Regions from separate parts of the Endothiovibrio diazotrophicus genome, predicted to be linked through region 1. Evidence: predicted binding sites of a transcription regulator. Region 1 holds the regulator's gene; each other region holds the start of a gene.
What was found. The regulator sigma-54, encoded in region 1, starts transcription at its own class of promoters, with help from an activator protein. The targets are predictions, from matches to a motif close to TGGCANGNTNCNTGCTT.
Positions count from the first base shown of each region.

Region 2: the regulator sigma-54 is predicted to act here: its motif matches at 3,245-3,261, upstream of urtA (urea ABC transporter substrate-binding protein).
Region 3: the regulator sigma-54 is predicted to act here: its motif matches at 1,281-1,297, upstream of fliE (flagellar hook-basal body complex protein FliE).

Region 1 is NZ_BAAHXB010000009.1:50,826-55,732, reverse strand. Features, by position in the region: gene rapZ (RNase adapter RapZ) at 1-645, opposite strand, end outside; gene hprK (HPr(Ser) kinase/phosphatase) at 642-1,607, opposite strand; gene ptsN (PTS IIA-like nitrogen regulatory protein PtsN) at 1,604-2,077, opposite strand; gene hpf (ribosome hibernation promoting factor) at 2,136-2,429, opposite strand; gene ACYQ2W_RS04305 (RNA polymerase factor sigma-54) at 2,510-4,009, opposite strand; gene ACYQ2W_RS04300 (hypothetical protein) at 4,168-4,527, opposite strand; gene ACYQ2W_RS04295 (GAF domain-containing protein) at 4,862-4,907, opposite strand, start outside.
Region 2 is NZ_BAAHXB010000005.1:29,488-34,394, reverse strand. Features, by position in the region: gene urtB (urea ABC transporter permease subunit UrtB) at 1-1,430, opposite strand, end outside; gene urtA (urea ABC transporter substrate-binding protein) at 1,777-3,075, opposite strand; gene ACYQ2W_RS02510 (OmpP1/FadL family transporter) at 3,472-4,812, shown strand.
Region 3 is NZ_BAAHXB010000007.1:7,918-12,824, forward strand. Features, by position in the region: gene ACYQ2W_RS03340 (sigma-54-dependent transcriptional regulator) at 1-976, shown strand, start outside; gene fliE (flagellar hook-basal body complex protein FliE) at 1,357-1,704, shown strand; gene fliF (flagellar basal-body MS-ring/collar protein FliF) at 1,854-3,494, shown strand; gene fliG (flagellar motor switch protein FliG) at 3,487-4,503, shown strand; gene ACYQ2W_RS03360 (FliH/SctL family protein) at 4,496-4,907, shown strand, end outside.

The DNA.
Region 1 (4,907 bases):
GTCGAGGAAACGGCGGACCGGCTCGTCGCGGCCGGTCTGCCCGCGCAGCTCCGGCTGCCAATAGGGGTTGGGCAGACAGCGCGCGTCGAAGACGAAGTCGGCATCGGAGGGGATGCCGCGCTTGTAGCCGAAAGACTGGAACTGGAGGGTGGGACCGGCGCGCACCGTCCCCTCGGCCCAGCGGCTGACCAGTTCACGCAGCTCGTGCAGGGTGGTGTGGGAGGTGTCGATGCAGTGGTCGGCGGCGCAGGCGATGGGCGCCAGCAGCCGCTGCTCCCGCTCCAGCGCCTCGGCCAGCGGCAGCTCCGCGCCGCGGGTCAACGGGTGGCGGCGGCGGGTCTCGCTGAAGCGGCGGATCAGGGTCTTCGGATCGCTCTGCAGAAACAGCAGGCGCAGCTCCAGACCCATCCCCTTGAGTCGCTCCACGGTCTCCGGGAAACGGGCCAGCTCCTCGGCACGGTTGCGGGCGTCGATGCCCACTGCACTGAGTTCGAGTGCCCCTTCGCCGGCCGCCATCCGGCCGGCGAAGGCCTCCAGCAGGGCCACCGGCAGGTTGTCGACGCAGTGGTAGCCGAGATCCTCCAGGGTGTGCATGGCGATGTGCTTGCCCGCCCCCGAGAAGCCGCTGACGATGACCAGCTTCACGTCCGCTCCCTGCCGCCCTCCGCACCCCGCTCGATCTCGCGGCGCTGGCGCTCGATGAAGTCACCGGCGGCATCGTAGCCGTTGTGGGAGAGGATATGGTTGCGCACGGCGCTCTCCACCAGCACCGCCAGGTTGCGTCCGGCGGCCACCGGCAGGGTCACCTCGGGGATCGGCTGGTCGAGCACCCGGCGGGTGCGGTGACTGCCGCGCAGGCGGTCGATGGCGAGCAGCCGCTCCTCGTCCATCGCCTCCAGGCTGACCACCAGGCCGAGGCTCTTGGTGCGGCGGATGGCGCTGTCGCCGAACATCTCACGGACGTTGAGCACCCCCAGCCCGCGCACCTCCATGAAGTCCTGCAACAGCTCCGGGCAGGAGCCGGTGATCATCTCCGGATTGGTGCGGGTGAACTCGGCGACGTCGTCGGCGATCAGCCGATGGCCGCGGGTGATCAGCTCCAGGGCCAGCTCGCTCTTGCCGCTGCCGTTGTCGCCGGCGATCAGCACGCCGACCCCCAGCACCTCCATGAACACCCCGTGGAGGGTGACCCGGTCGGCCAGCTCGCGGGAGAGATAGAACTGGGTGAGCGCGATCACCTGATGACCGCGGGACTCGGCACACAGCAGCGGCGTGGCGGTGGACTCGGCGCGCCGGCGGAAGTCCTCCGGCACCTCGCAGCCGCCGGCGACGATCACCATCCCCACCCGCGAGGAGAAGACCATGTCGAGGCTGTCGTCGCGGGAGTTGTCGCCGAGGGAGTCGAGGTGCTGCAACTCCTGGCGGTCGAGGACCTGGATACGGCAGGGGTGGATCAGGTTGAGGTGGCCCACCAGACAGCGGCCGGTCTCCAGCTCGGTGCAGTCGCCGACGATGCACGCCTCCCGCTGCCCGCCCTCCTCCCAGGAGAGCCCCAGCCGCCCGCGGAGGGCACGGTAGAGCTGCTCGGCGGTGACGGTGCGTTTCATTGCAGGGCGCTGGAGGCGGGCTGCCAGTCGACGATCAGGCGATAGAGCGAGGCGTCGTCGGCCGCCGCCCGCAGGGTGGCGCAGAACGGCTCGTCGCTGAACATCTCGGCCAGGGTGGAGAGGATCTGCAGATGTTCGTCGGTGTAGTGCTCGGGCACCAGGAGGAAAAACAGCAGGTCCACCGGCTGGCGGTCGATGGCATCGAAGTCCACCGCCTGCTCCAGGCGGACGAAGGCGCCGATGGCCCGGGCGATGCCCTTGACGCGGCCGTGGGGGATGGCCACTCCGTGGCCCATGCCGGTGGAGCCGAGCCGCTCGCGGCCGATCAGGCTATCGAAGATCTCCGCCTGGGTGAGGGCGTCGAGGTGGTTGGCGATCATCTCGCTGACCAGTTCCAACGCCCGCTTCTTGCTCCCTGCCTGAAGGGTCCGGGTGCTGCACTCCCGGCAGAGTAGTTCGCTCAGTTGCATGGTCTATGGCCCCTGGGAAGGGGACCCCGAGGCACGCCGCCACGGGGCCGAACCGTGGTTACTTGCGATGGTCGGTGAGCTTCTCTTTGTGCTTCTTGATCTGCCGGTCCAGCTTGTCGGCGAGGGCATCGATGGCGGCGTACATGTCCTCGTGCTCGGCGTCGGCGAAGAGATCGGCGCCGTTGACGTGGATGGTCGCCTCGGCCTTGTTGCGCAGCTTCTCCACGCTGAGCACCACATGCACGTTGGTCATCTGGTCGAAGTGACGCTCCAGCCGCTCGGTCTTCTCGTTGACGTAGTTGCGCATGGCATCGGTGATGTCCACGTGGTGGCCGGTCAGGTTCAGTTGCATCGGTCGAGACTCCTCAAGAATCGTTTTCGTATCGGTTGCGCCGAAAGAGGCGGCGATCCGTCCCCCGGCGGGAGGGCCGGCTATTGTAGCCGTTTCCGCTCGTTGGAGGCGGGGATATTCATCGCCTCGCGGTATTTGGCCACGGTGCGCCGCGCCACGTTGATCCCCTCGCCCTCGAGCATCTTGGCCAATTTGTTGTCGCTCAACGGCTTACGCGGCTCCTCGGCGGCGATCAGCTTCCTGATCCGGGCACGGATGGCGGTCGAGGAGGCCTCCCCGCCGTCGGCGGTGCCGACGTGGCTGGAGAAGAAATACTTGAATTCGAAGATGCCGCGGGGGGTGTGCATGAACTTCTGGGTGGTGATCCGCGAGATGGTCGACTCGTGCATCTCGACCGTCTCGGCCACATCACGCAGCACCAGCGGGCGCATCGCCTCCTCACCCTGCTCGAGGAACGCCTGCTGACGCTCGACGATGGCGGTGGCCACCTTGAGCAGGGTCTCGCTGCGGCTCTGCAGGCTCTTGATCAGCCAGCGCGCCTCCTGCAACTGCCCCTTCAGCTCGCCGCCGCCGGCCCGCCCGAGGAGGCTGGCGTAGTAGCTGTTGACGCGGATCTTGGGGGCCGCCTCGGGGTTCAGCTCGACCACCCAGCGCCCCTTCAGCTTGCGCACGAAGACGTCGGGGACGATGTATTGGGGGGCGGCCTGCTCGATCGCCGAGCCGGGGCGCGGGTTGAGGGTGCGCACCAGGTCGAGCACCTCGGAGAGCTGCTCCTCGGCCAGCTTCATCCGCCGCATCAGGGTCTTGAAGTCGCGGTTGCCGAGCAGCTCGATGTGCTCGCCGACCAGCGCCATCGCCTCGGTCCGCCACGGGGTGTCGGCGGGCAGCTGGCGCAGTTGCAACACCAGGCACTCGCCGAGGTCGCGGGCGGCGACGCCGGCGGGGTCCATCGCCTGGATCCGGCGCAGCACCGCCGCCACCTCGTCAGGTTCCACCTCCAGCCCCTGGTCGGCGAGCCCCTCGTGGAGCTCGTCGAGGGACTGCTTGAGATAGCCGTCCTCGTCGATGGCGTCGATGATCGCCTCGGCGATCGCCTCGTCGGTCTCGCTGAAGCGCGACAGCTCCATCTGCCACACCAGGTGGTCGCGCAGCGAACGGCCGGAGGTGTCGGCGTACTCGAAGACCCGCTCCTCCCCCTCGTCGTTGCGCGAGTAGGCGGTGGCGCCGTCGTAGACGTCCTCCCACACACTGTCCACCGGCAGGTCGTCGGGCATCGTGGCGTCGGACTCGAAGTCGCGCTCGCGCTCCTCGGCCGCGACCGGCGCCTCGAAGTCGTCGCCCGAGGAGGAGGACTCCTCCGCCGGCGCCTCCCGCTCCTGGCGGTTGCTCTCCGCCTCCGCCCCGGCGTAGCCCTCGATCTCGTCGTCCTCCCCCGATTCCAGCATCGGATTGCTCTCCAATGCCTGCTGCACCTCCATCTGCAGTTCCAGGGTCGAGAGCTGCAGCAGACGGATCGCCTGCTGCAGTTGGGGAGTCATGGTCAGGTACTGACCGAGCCGGAGTTGAAGCGACTGCTTCATGATACGAACCGAATATGCGTCATCGCCGCGGGGCCACCCTTACAAGAATCGGGCCCATTGTATGCCAAATCGTCGGATTTGGTTACGGCTACGCTACGCGGGTGGCGATGCCCCCCCCCCCGGGCATGGCCACAAGGTGCCACCTCCTTCGCACTGGGTCAGAGCCAGCGCACCGGCACCGGCAGGGGGGCCAACCAGCGCTCCGGCTTGGCGCAGAACTCCATGCCGAGACGGGCGTCGCAGGCGCAGCCGCCGCCGTGGCAGGCGAACAGCTCGGCCTCCTCGCCGCGGGAATCGAGCATCAGGTGGAGCTGTCCCTCCTCCTCCAGCGTGAGGATGCAGTGGATGCGCCCCGGCTCCTCGACGTCCTCCTCCAGGCGCAGCTCCCACTCGCCGAAACGGTGGGTCTCGCCGAAGGTCAGCGCCCGCGGATCGGTCAGCGCGTCGGCCAGGTCGTAGCGGACGAATCCGGGCAGGGTGGCGAGCAGTTCGTTGGGCAGCAAGCGGGGCATCATCATGGTCCTGGTCCTCCATCGGGGCCCGCAATGGCTGCGGGAGTGGAGGCAAGATTACCGACGCGCAACGCCCCGTCGTTGGGCGCCGGACAACATCGATTGGGCGCGATCCAACGGTTGGCGGCGGCCGGTCACTGGGGCCCAATTGCCGTTTGTTTGCGCCAAACCGTGGCGCGCCGGGGGGCACTTCGCCGGCAGGCCGGCGGGCATCGTCGGGGACGGGGCTTCGGTCACCACGGCGCGCGCGGCGCGCCCTATAGGGCGGCCTGCGGCCGCCGTGGCGAACGAAGGCAGTTCGCCGGCGGGTTGGCGCCCACCGACAAGGACGGAACCGCAATCACGCTGCGCTGGAGGCGCGCAGCGCCGCCAGGCGCAGCTCCAGG
Region 2 (4,907 bases), on a different contig from region 1:
CCGCCGAACACCACCACCATGAACGAATCGATGATGTAGGCCTGCCCCAGGTTGGGGCCGACGTTGGTGAGCTGACTGAGCGCCACCCCGGCGACGCCGGCGATGCCGGAGCCGAGGCCGAAGGTCATCGCGTCGACCCAGGAGGCGCGCACCCCCATGGCGCGGGCCATCGCCCGGTTCTGCGACACCGCGCGCACCTGCAGGCCGAGCGGGGTGCGGCGCAGCACGTAGAACAGCGCGGCGAAGACCAGCAGGCAGAAGGCGACGATGTAGAGGCGGTTCAGCGTCAGCGAGAGGACGCTATTGAGCTGGATCGAGCCGGACATCCAGTCGGGGGTCGCCACCGAACGGTTGAGCGGCGAGAAGACGCTGCGCACCAACTGTTGCAGCACCAGACTGATGCCGAAGGTGGCGAGCAGGGTCTCCAGCGGGCGGCCGTAGAGGAAGCGGATCACCCCGCGTTCGATGGCGATGCCGAACAGCCCCGAGACGATGAAGGCGGCGGGCACCGCCACCAGCAGGGAGACGCCGATGTGGTTGGGCATCATCAGCTGCACCACGTAGGTGGTGTAGGCGCCGATCATGATCAGCTCGCCGTGGGCCATGTTGATCACCCCCATCACGCCGAAGGTGATCGCCAGGCCGATCGCCGCCAGCACCAGCACCGAACCGAGACTGAGGCCGAAGAAGAGGGTCTCGACCAGACCGTAGAGGTCGCGCTTGCCGTCGATGTTCTGCACCGCCTTGACGGCGGCGCGCTTCACCGCGGCGGCCGGGTCGTGGTCGGCCAGTTGCACCAGCCGGTTGCGCGCGGCGGGCTCCAACGAGCCGGCGAGGTGTTCGACCGCGGCGAGCCGCACCTTCTCGTCGTCGGCGCCGAGGTCGAGCAGCGCCAGCGCCTCCTCCATCGCACCGCGTACGTCGTCGTCGTGCTCCTTTTCCAGGTAGCCGCGCAGCAGCTCGCCGTCCTCGGCATCGAGCCTGCGCATCATCTGGCGTACCGCATCGAGGCGCACCGCGGCATCCCGGTTGCCCAGGCTGAGGGCGGCGATCGCCCCCTTGAGCGCACCGCGCATGCGGTTGTTGATGGGGATCTTCTTCAGGTCACGTTTGGCAATCTCGGTAATCGGTTCGCCGCTGAGGGCATCCCGCGCCTGATACGCCCCGTCGACCTCGGGAGCGACCACCAACCGGCGGTCGCGCTTGAGGTGATAGAGCTCACCATCGAGCAGCGCCTGAAGCAGGCCGCGGGCGCGCGGATCGTCGCTGGCGGCGATCCTGCCTACCGCCTGCTGCTTCACCGTGAAGCTCTTCTGCTGGAGCAGCGTCAACGCCTCAACCAGCTCCGGCTCGCCGGCGAACGCCGCCGACGGGCCGAGCAGCCACCCCGGCAGGAGCAGCGCCAGCAGCCATAGAATTCTTGGAGTCATGGGATTTCGTTCCGCTGGGTGGGCGCAACCCACTTCGTGCCGCAACCGCGGGTCGCGGCGGGCGGACGATTTTCACCGTCCGCCCGTACTCGGGGAGCGATACTGTGGCTAGTAGGTAGGGCGGATTAGCGCAGCGTAATCCGCCGCATCGAAGCTGCCGTCGGCGAAGGCGCCCGCCGCACTCGCCGAACGGACCCGATCCACTCGGTGAAATCGGAGCCGATCACAGCGGCGGTGCCCCCGTTCCGGCGGATTACGCGGTCGCTAATCCGCCCTACCCAAAACCAACATCACCGGGCCCCTCAAGCCCTCACTTCAAATTGAGGGAAATTCGCCAGAATTTCCCTTAGAAGTTCTGGCCCGAGCACTTGCCGGTCTTGACGTTGTAGTTGCCGCAGGAGAGCGGCGCGCGCCAATCGGAGATCAGGTCCTTGGAGCCGGGCAGGTAGTCGGACCAGGCATCGCCAGGCACCAGACCGGAGGTCTCCCACACCACCTGGAACTGGCCGTCGTCCTGGATCTCGCCGATCAACACCGGCTTGGTGATGTGGTGGTTGGGCATCATCGCCGAGTAGCCGCCGGAGAGGTTGGGCACGGTGACGCCGATCAGCGCGTCCTCCACCGCCGAAGGGTCGGTGGTGCCGGCCTTCTCCACCGCCTTCACCCACATGTTGAAGCCGATGTAGTGGGCCTCCATGGGGTCGTTGGTGACCCGCTTGTCGTTCTTGATGAAGGCGTGCCAGGCATCGATGAATTGCTGGTTGGCCTCGGAGTCGACGCTCATGAAGTAGTTCCAGGCGGCCAGGTGCCCCACCAGCGGCTTGGTGTCGATGCCGGAGAGCTCCTCCTCACCCACCGAGAAGGCGACCACCGGGATGTTCTCGGCGCTGATCCCCTGGTTGCCCAGCTCCTTGTAGAAGGGGACGTTGGCATCACCGTTGATGGTCGAGACCACCGCGGTCTTCTTGCCGGCGGAGCCGAATTTCTTGATCTCGGCGACGATCGACTGCCAGTCGGAGTGACCGAAGGGGGTGTAGTTGATCATGATGTCGGCGTCTTCGACACCCTTCGCCTTGAGGTAGGCCTCGAGGATCTTGTTGGTGGTGCGCGGGTAGACGTAGTCGGTGCCGGCCAGCACCCAGCGCTTCACGCCGAGGTCGTTCATCAGGTAGTCCACCGCCGGGATCGCCTGCTGGTTGGGCGCCGCACCGGTGTAGAAGACGTTCTTCGAGGACTCCTCACCCTCGTACTGCACCGGGTAGAAGAGCAGTCCGTTGAGCTCCTCGAATACCGGCAGCACCGACTTGCGCGACACCGAGGTCCAGCAGCCGAAGACCGCCGAGACCTTCTGCTGCTCGATCAGCTCGCGCGCCTTCTCGGCGAACAGCGGCCAGTTGGAGGCGGGGTCGACCACCACCGGCTCCAACTGCTTGCCGAGCAGCCCGCCCTTCTTGTTCTGCTCGTCGATCAGCATCAGCATGGTGTCCTTCAGCGTGGTCTCGCTGATCGCCATGGTGCCGGAGAGGGAGTGGAGGATGCCGACCTTGATGGTGTCGGCGGCGGTGGCAAAGGTGGATGCGGTGAGCGCCGCGGCGGTGGTTACCCCGAGGAGGGTGGATTTCATGCGCAGAGAGAGTCTCTTCATCGTCTTTCGTCCCCTTTGTTGTTGCGTAACCACTCGCCCCACCAAGAAAATCAAGCGCAGATTTTCGCAGATGAACGCTCGGCCCAGTCGGCGGAAATCTGCGTGGATCTACGGTTCACCCAGCAGGGCGAGTGGTTACGTTGTTGCTTTGGCGTGTCCGGCCAGAGGGGAGCAAGCGCCGTACCAAGCGCCGATTCGAGGGGCTTTTCAACGGCTTGAGCCCCCTCCCCGGAAACCCCATAACGGTGCATGCACCACCGAGGTGCGCAATTTTCGGAGATAGACCGCGACAGCGCACAATTGCGGTGCAGCCATCCGCTTGCGATCCGCCGAAGATGCCCGTCGTAGTACCATTGGTCGGCAGCAAATTAATCGAAGAGTAGGGAGCGGATAGTGATGAGACGATCCATTGCGGCGGCGGCCGTGGCCGGGGGGCTGGCGGTGGTATCCCAGGGGGCGGCGGCCTCCGGCTTCGCCATCATGGAGCAGGGGGTGAGCGGGCTCGGCACTGCCTTCGCCGGCGGCGCCGCCGAGGCGCAGGATGCCGCCACGGTATTCTTCAACCCCGCCGGCATGACCCGCCTGGAGGGGACCCTGGCGGTGGCCGGCAACCACGTCGTGGTCCCCTCGGCGAAATTTCGCGACGGCGGTTCGCGCACCGTGTTGGGCACCTCGCTGGGCAGTCACACCGGCGGCGACGCCGGCAGCGTCGAGGCGGTGCCCAACGCCTACCTGGTCACCGACCTGGGCGGCGGCTACAAGTTCGGCCTGGCGGTGAACGCCCCCTTCGCCCTCTCCACCCACTACGACCGCGACTGGATCGGCCGCTACCACGCAGTGGATTCGGAGGTGCTGGCGATCAACGTCAGCCCCAGCCTCGCCTGGCGGCTCAACCAACGCGTCGCCCTCGGCGTCGGCATCGACATCCAGCACATGGAGGCGACCCTGAGCAATGCGATCGACTACGGCACCCTCGACGCCCTGGCCGCCGGCGGCGCCTTCGGCCTCACCCCGGGGGCGAGCGACGGCTATGCCGAAATGACCGGCAACGACCTCGCCTGGGGCTGGAACGTCGGCGCGCTGGTCGATCTCACCAAGCGGACCCGCCTCGGCCTCCACTACCGCTCGTCGATCGACTACCACCTGCGCGGCAACGTCGACTTCAGCACCCCGGCCGCGGCGCTGCCCCTCGCCGCCGCCCTCGGCCAGGTGGACGGCGAGGCGAGCGCCGACCTGACCACCCCGGACGTGCTCTCGCTCAGCCTGTTCCACCAGCTCGACGAGCGCTGGGCGATCATGGCCGACCTCTCCCGCACCGGCTGGGACAACCTGGACGAGCTGCGCATCCGTTTCGACAGCGGCGCCGCCGACTCGGTGACCACCCTCCACTGGAACGACGTCTGGCGCTACTCGGTGGGGGTGAGCTACACCCCGAACCCGCGCTGGATCTGGCGCGCGGGGCTGGCCTACGACGAGACGCCGATCCCCAACGCGGAAAAGCGCACCCCGCGCATCCCCGGCAACGACCGCCGCTGGGTCGCCCTGGGCTTCGGCTACCGGGTGAGCGACCATTTCAGCTTCGACGTGGGCTACGCCCATCTGTGGGTGGACGACCCGCAGATCGACAAGCTCACCGCCCTGCCCACCCTCGACGAGAACACCTTCCGCGGCTCCCTGGTGGGGAGCTACGCGGCCTCGGTGGAGATCCTCAGCGCGCAGCTCAACTGGCGCTTCTGATGCGCCGGAAAGAGGCTGAAGGAGGAACGGAAAGGGGCGGTGGCGGCGGCCCGGCCGGTTGACTTCGCAATCCCAATTCGAGCCTTCATAGATCC
Region 3 (4,907 bases), on a different contig from region 1:
GGAGCTGGCCCGCCGGGTGGCGCAGACCGACGTCACGGTGATGCTCAACGGCGAGAGCGGCAGCGGCAAGGAGGTGTTCGCCCGCTTCATCCACGACGCCTCGCCGCGGGCCGAGGGGCCGTTCGTCGCCATCAACTGCGCGGCGATCCCCGAGAACATGCTGGAGGCGCTGCTCTTCGGCTACGAGAAGGGGGCGTTCACCGGGGCCTATCAGTCCAACCCCGGCAAGTTCGAGCAGGCCCAGGGGGGGACGATCCTGCTTGACGAGATCTCGGAGATGGATCTGGGGCTGCAGGCGAAGCTGCTGCGCGTGATCCAGGAGAAGGAGGTGGAGCGGATCGGCGGGCGCAAGCCGACGCTGCTCGACGTGCGGGTGCTGGCCACCACCAACCGCAATCTGAAGCAGATGGTGGCCGACGGCAAGTTTCGCGAGGACCTCTACTACCGCTTGAGCGTCTTCCCGCTGAAACTGGCCCCGCTGCGCGAGCGTCCCGGCGACGTGGCCCCGCTGGCCGCCCACTTCATCGCCCGCCACCACCGCGAGCCGACGCCGCCGCCGCAGATCTCGCCGGCGGCCGAGGCGCGGCTGCGCGCCTACCCCTGGCCGGGCAACGTGCGCGAGCTGGACAACGTCATCCAGCGGGCGCTGATCCTGATGCAGGGCGGCCGGATCGAGCCGGAGAACCTGATCTTCGAGACCTTCAGCGACCTGCCGCGGATGGCGGTGCCGGCCGCGCGGATCGCCGAACCGATGGCGCCGCCAGCGGCGGAGAGCACCGATGGCGAGGAGGGGCGCGGCGAGGGGTGCCTCGGTGACGACCTCAAGGCGCGTGAGTTCAGCCTGATCATCGACGCCCTGGCCGCCGGCAGCCGCAAGGCGGCGGCGGAGAAGCTCGGCATCAGCCCGCGCACCTTGCGCTACAAGATCGCGCGCATGCGCGAGGCGGGGGTGGCGATCCCCGGCGAGGCGGCCTGAGCGGAGGCGCTGCTTCATAGCGATGCACCCGGGGCGGGGTTCCCGCCTTCGGGTGCGTTCGTTTTTGCGGTTGATGTGAAAACCATCCTCAGGTGAAATGTTCGCTCTGTCCGGGTGGCACCGCATCCGGGATTCGACGGCCGCCGGAAAACCGTTGGGCAACCCTTAGCCGCCCGACGGCCAATTCTCCCCTCCAACCCATACCTCAATTCCCGTATTCACACCCTTCGCGGTCTGATTCCCCGTTCTAAAACAATTGGTTGATGTTTGATCATCCTCTCTGTTCGAGTGGTTTTGCATCAGGTGGCACATGACCTGCATGGTCCCGAGGCAAGTAGAGATCGGCGACGGATTTTCGACGTCGCAACGGAGTAGCCGCCATGAATGACTTTGACGTGAACAGTGTCCTCAGCCAGATGCGTGCGATGCGGGCCGAGGCCCAGGGGGTGCAGGCCTCCGGGGCTGCGGGGATCGGTGCGGTCCAGGAGGGGGCGCAGGCCGGCGGGAGCGATTTCGCCACGCTGCTGCGCAACTCCATCGATTCGGTCAACGAGGCCCAGCAGACCTCCAAGAGCCTCCAGGAGTCCTTCGTCCGGGGTGACTCGGACGTCGGTCTGGAGCAGGTGATGATTGCCACCCAGAAGGCCAGCCTCTCCTTCGCGGCGATGAAGAGCGTCCACGGCAAACTGCTGGAGGCCTATAACGAAATCAAACGGATGCAGGTGTAAGCCGGCGGACGAGGCCCGCCCTTTCCTCACGAATCGGCCATCAGTGGGTCGCAAGGCGCTGAGGGTCGATTTGTGGGGAAAGGGCGGGCCTTCAGTTACAATGCTCCAACTCTCCAAGCGGAAGCGGTTGGCACGACAGGTATCCATCCATGGCGGAGGAATCGAAAGCGAACGTCTCGGCCCTGACCCGGGGCTTCAGTGAACTGTCCGGCTGGCGCCAGGTCGGTCTGATCGTCGGTGCCGCCCTGGTCATCGCCCTGGTCGTCGGGGTCGCCCTGTGGTCCCAGCGCCCCACCTTCGGCAAACTCTACGGCAACCTCACCGACAAGGATGCCGGCATGGTGATCGAGGCCCTGGAACAGGCCCAGGTCCCCTACGAGATCGACCAGACCACCGGTGCCATCCGCGTCCCTTCCAACAAGGTCCACGAGATCCGCATGAAACTGGCTGCCCAGGGCCTGCCCAAGGGGGGCGGCATGGGCTTCGAGCTGCTGGAGAAGGACCAGGGTTTCGGCACCAGCGAATTCATGCAGAAGGCCCGCTACCAGCGCGCCATGGAGGGGGAGCTGGCCCACACCGTGGAGACCATCGAGGCGGTGCAGAAGGCGCGGGTCCACCTCGCCATCCCCAAGAAATCGGTGTTCATCCGTGACCGTCAGGACCCCACCGCCTCGGTGATGGTCCAGCTCGCCCGCGGCCGCGCCCTGGAGCGCAGCCAGGTGCAGGCGATCGTCCACATCGTCGCCTCCTCGATCCCCTCGCTGCTGCCCTCCAACGTCAAGGTGGTGGACCAGGCCGGCCGCCTGCTCACCGCCGACGAGGCCTCCACCGAGGTGGAGATGAGCGGCAAGCAGTTCGAATATACCCGCAAGGTGGAGCACGACTACATCAAGCGCATCGAGCACATCCTCCAGCCGGTGGTGGGCGCCGAGGGGGTGCGCGCGCAGGTCTCCGCCGATCTCGATTTCACCGTCACCGAACGGACCCGCGAGAGCTACAACCCCGACCAGACCGCGGTGCGCAGCGAACAGCTTTCCGAGGAGGAGTCGAAGGGCGGGGCCGGCGTCTCCGGGGTCCCCGGCGCGCTGACCAACCAGCCCCCCGGCGGCGGCGTCGCGCCCGAGGTGGCGGGTACCGGCGCCGATTCCGGCAATAGCGATGCGACCAAGACCAACGCCAGCAAGCAGGTGATCCGCAACTACGAGGTGGATCGCACGGTGAGCCACACCAAGCTCGCCACCGGCACCGTGCGCCGGCTGTCGGTGGCGGTGGTGGTGGACGACCGCAAGGGGGTGGACGAGGAGGGCAAGCCGACCCGGACCCCGTTGAAGGCCGACGAGCTGGAGCGCATCACCTCCCTGGTGAAGGAGGCGGTGGGCTTCAACGCCCAGCGCGGCGACAGCGTCAACGTGATCAACGCCTCGTTCATGGATGCCGAAGAGGAGGCGCCGCCGGCCGAGGTGCCGATCTGGAAGGAGCCTTGGTTCTGGGAGCTGGCCAAGCAGCTCCTCGGCGGGTTGGCGGTGCTGTTCGTGATCTTCGGCGTGCTGCGTCCGATCCTCAACAGCCTGGCCCAGCGCGGTGCCGAGTCCTCCGCCCTGGTGGCCGAAGGGGCCGGCGCGATGGAGGATTTCGGCGAGCAGGGGGTCAGCCTGACCACCCAGGCGCCGGCCGCCCTGGAGGGCCCTTCCAACGCCGACCTGCAGATGGAGGCGGTGAAGGGGCTGGTGGCCCAGGATCCGAAGATCGTCGCCCAAACCCTGAAGAACTGGATCGCCGAAGATGTCTGAGCAGAACAAGCCCCCGATCAAGCTCTCCGGCGCCGAGCGCGCCGCGGTGTTGCTGATGTCGCTCGGCGAGCACGACGCCGCCGAGGTGCTCAAGCATCTCAACCCGAAAGAGGTGCAGAAGGTGGGCATGACCATGTCGTCGCTGACCAACGTCAGCAAGGACGACGTGGACGTGGTGGTCGACAACTTCCTCACCGCGGTGGGCCACCAGACCGGCATCGGCGTCGGCTCCGAGGACTACATCCGCAAGGTGCTGATCGCGGCGCTGGGCGAGGACAAGGCGGCCGGCATGATCGACCGGATCATGATGGGGCGCGAGGCGAAGGGGCTGGAGACCCTCAAGTGGATGGACCCCCGCGCGGTGGCGGAGGTGATCCGCAACGAGCACCCGCAGATCATCGCCACCATCCTCTCCTATCTGGAGGAGGACCACTCGGCGGAGATCCTCTCCCACCTGCCGGAGCGTACCCGCCCCGACCTGATCATGCGTATTGCCTCGCTCGACCGCATCCAGCCTTCGGCGCTGCAGGAGCTGGACATCATCCTCGAACGGCAGTTCTCCGGCGGTGCCAACGCCCAGGCCTCCAGCGTCGGCGGCGTGAAAAAGGCGGCCGACATCCTCAACTTCGTCGAGGGCTCGATCGAGGCGGAGATCATGTCCTCGGTGAAGGACGTGGATGCCGACCTGGGCCAGCAGATCGCCGACCTGATGTTCGTCTTCGACAACCTCGCCGATGTCGACGATCGCGGTATCCAGATGATCCTCCGCGAGGTCCCCTCGGAGACTCTGCTGCTGGCGCTGAAGGGGGCCGACGAGCCGGTCAAGGAGAAGATCTTCAAGAACATGTCGAAGCGCGCCTCGGAGATGCTGCGCGACGATCTGGAGGCGAAGGGCCCGGTGCGCCTGAGCGAGGTGGAGCAGGCGCAGAAGGAGGTCTTGGCGATCGCTCGCCGCATGGCCGACGCCGGCGAGATCTCGTTGGGCGGCAAGGGCGACGCATATGTCTAGGGTGGGCGGCGGTCACGGCCGTTTCTCCCACCTGATTCCGAAGGAGCTGCTCGACGAGGTCGACCGCTGGCAGGCACCGGACGTCACCGACCCCAACGCCTTCGTCAAGAAGAAAAAGCAGGAGGAGCCCGAGGAGGCGCTGCCGCAGCCGCCGACGGTGGAGGAGATCGAGGCGATCCAGAAGCAGGCCTTCGAGGAGGGTTATGCCGCCGGGCTGGTGGAGGGGCGGGTGGCCGGTCAGGCGGAGTTCGATGCGCGCATCGCCGAGACCGAGCAGGAGCGCGCCCGGCTGATCGAGAAGGGGGGCGAGCTGGAGGTGCTGATGGAGGCGCTGATCCACCCCTTCGAGGAGCTCGACGAGGAGGTGGAGAAGGAGGTGGCCAAGCTGGCGATGCTGGTGGCGA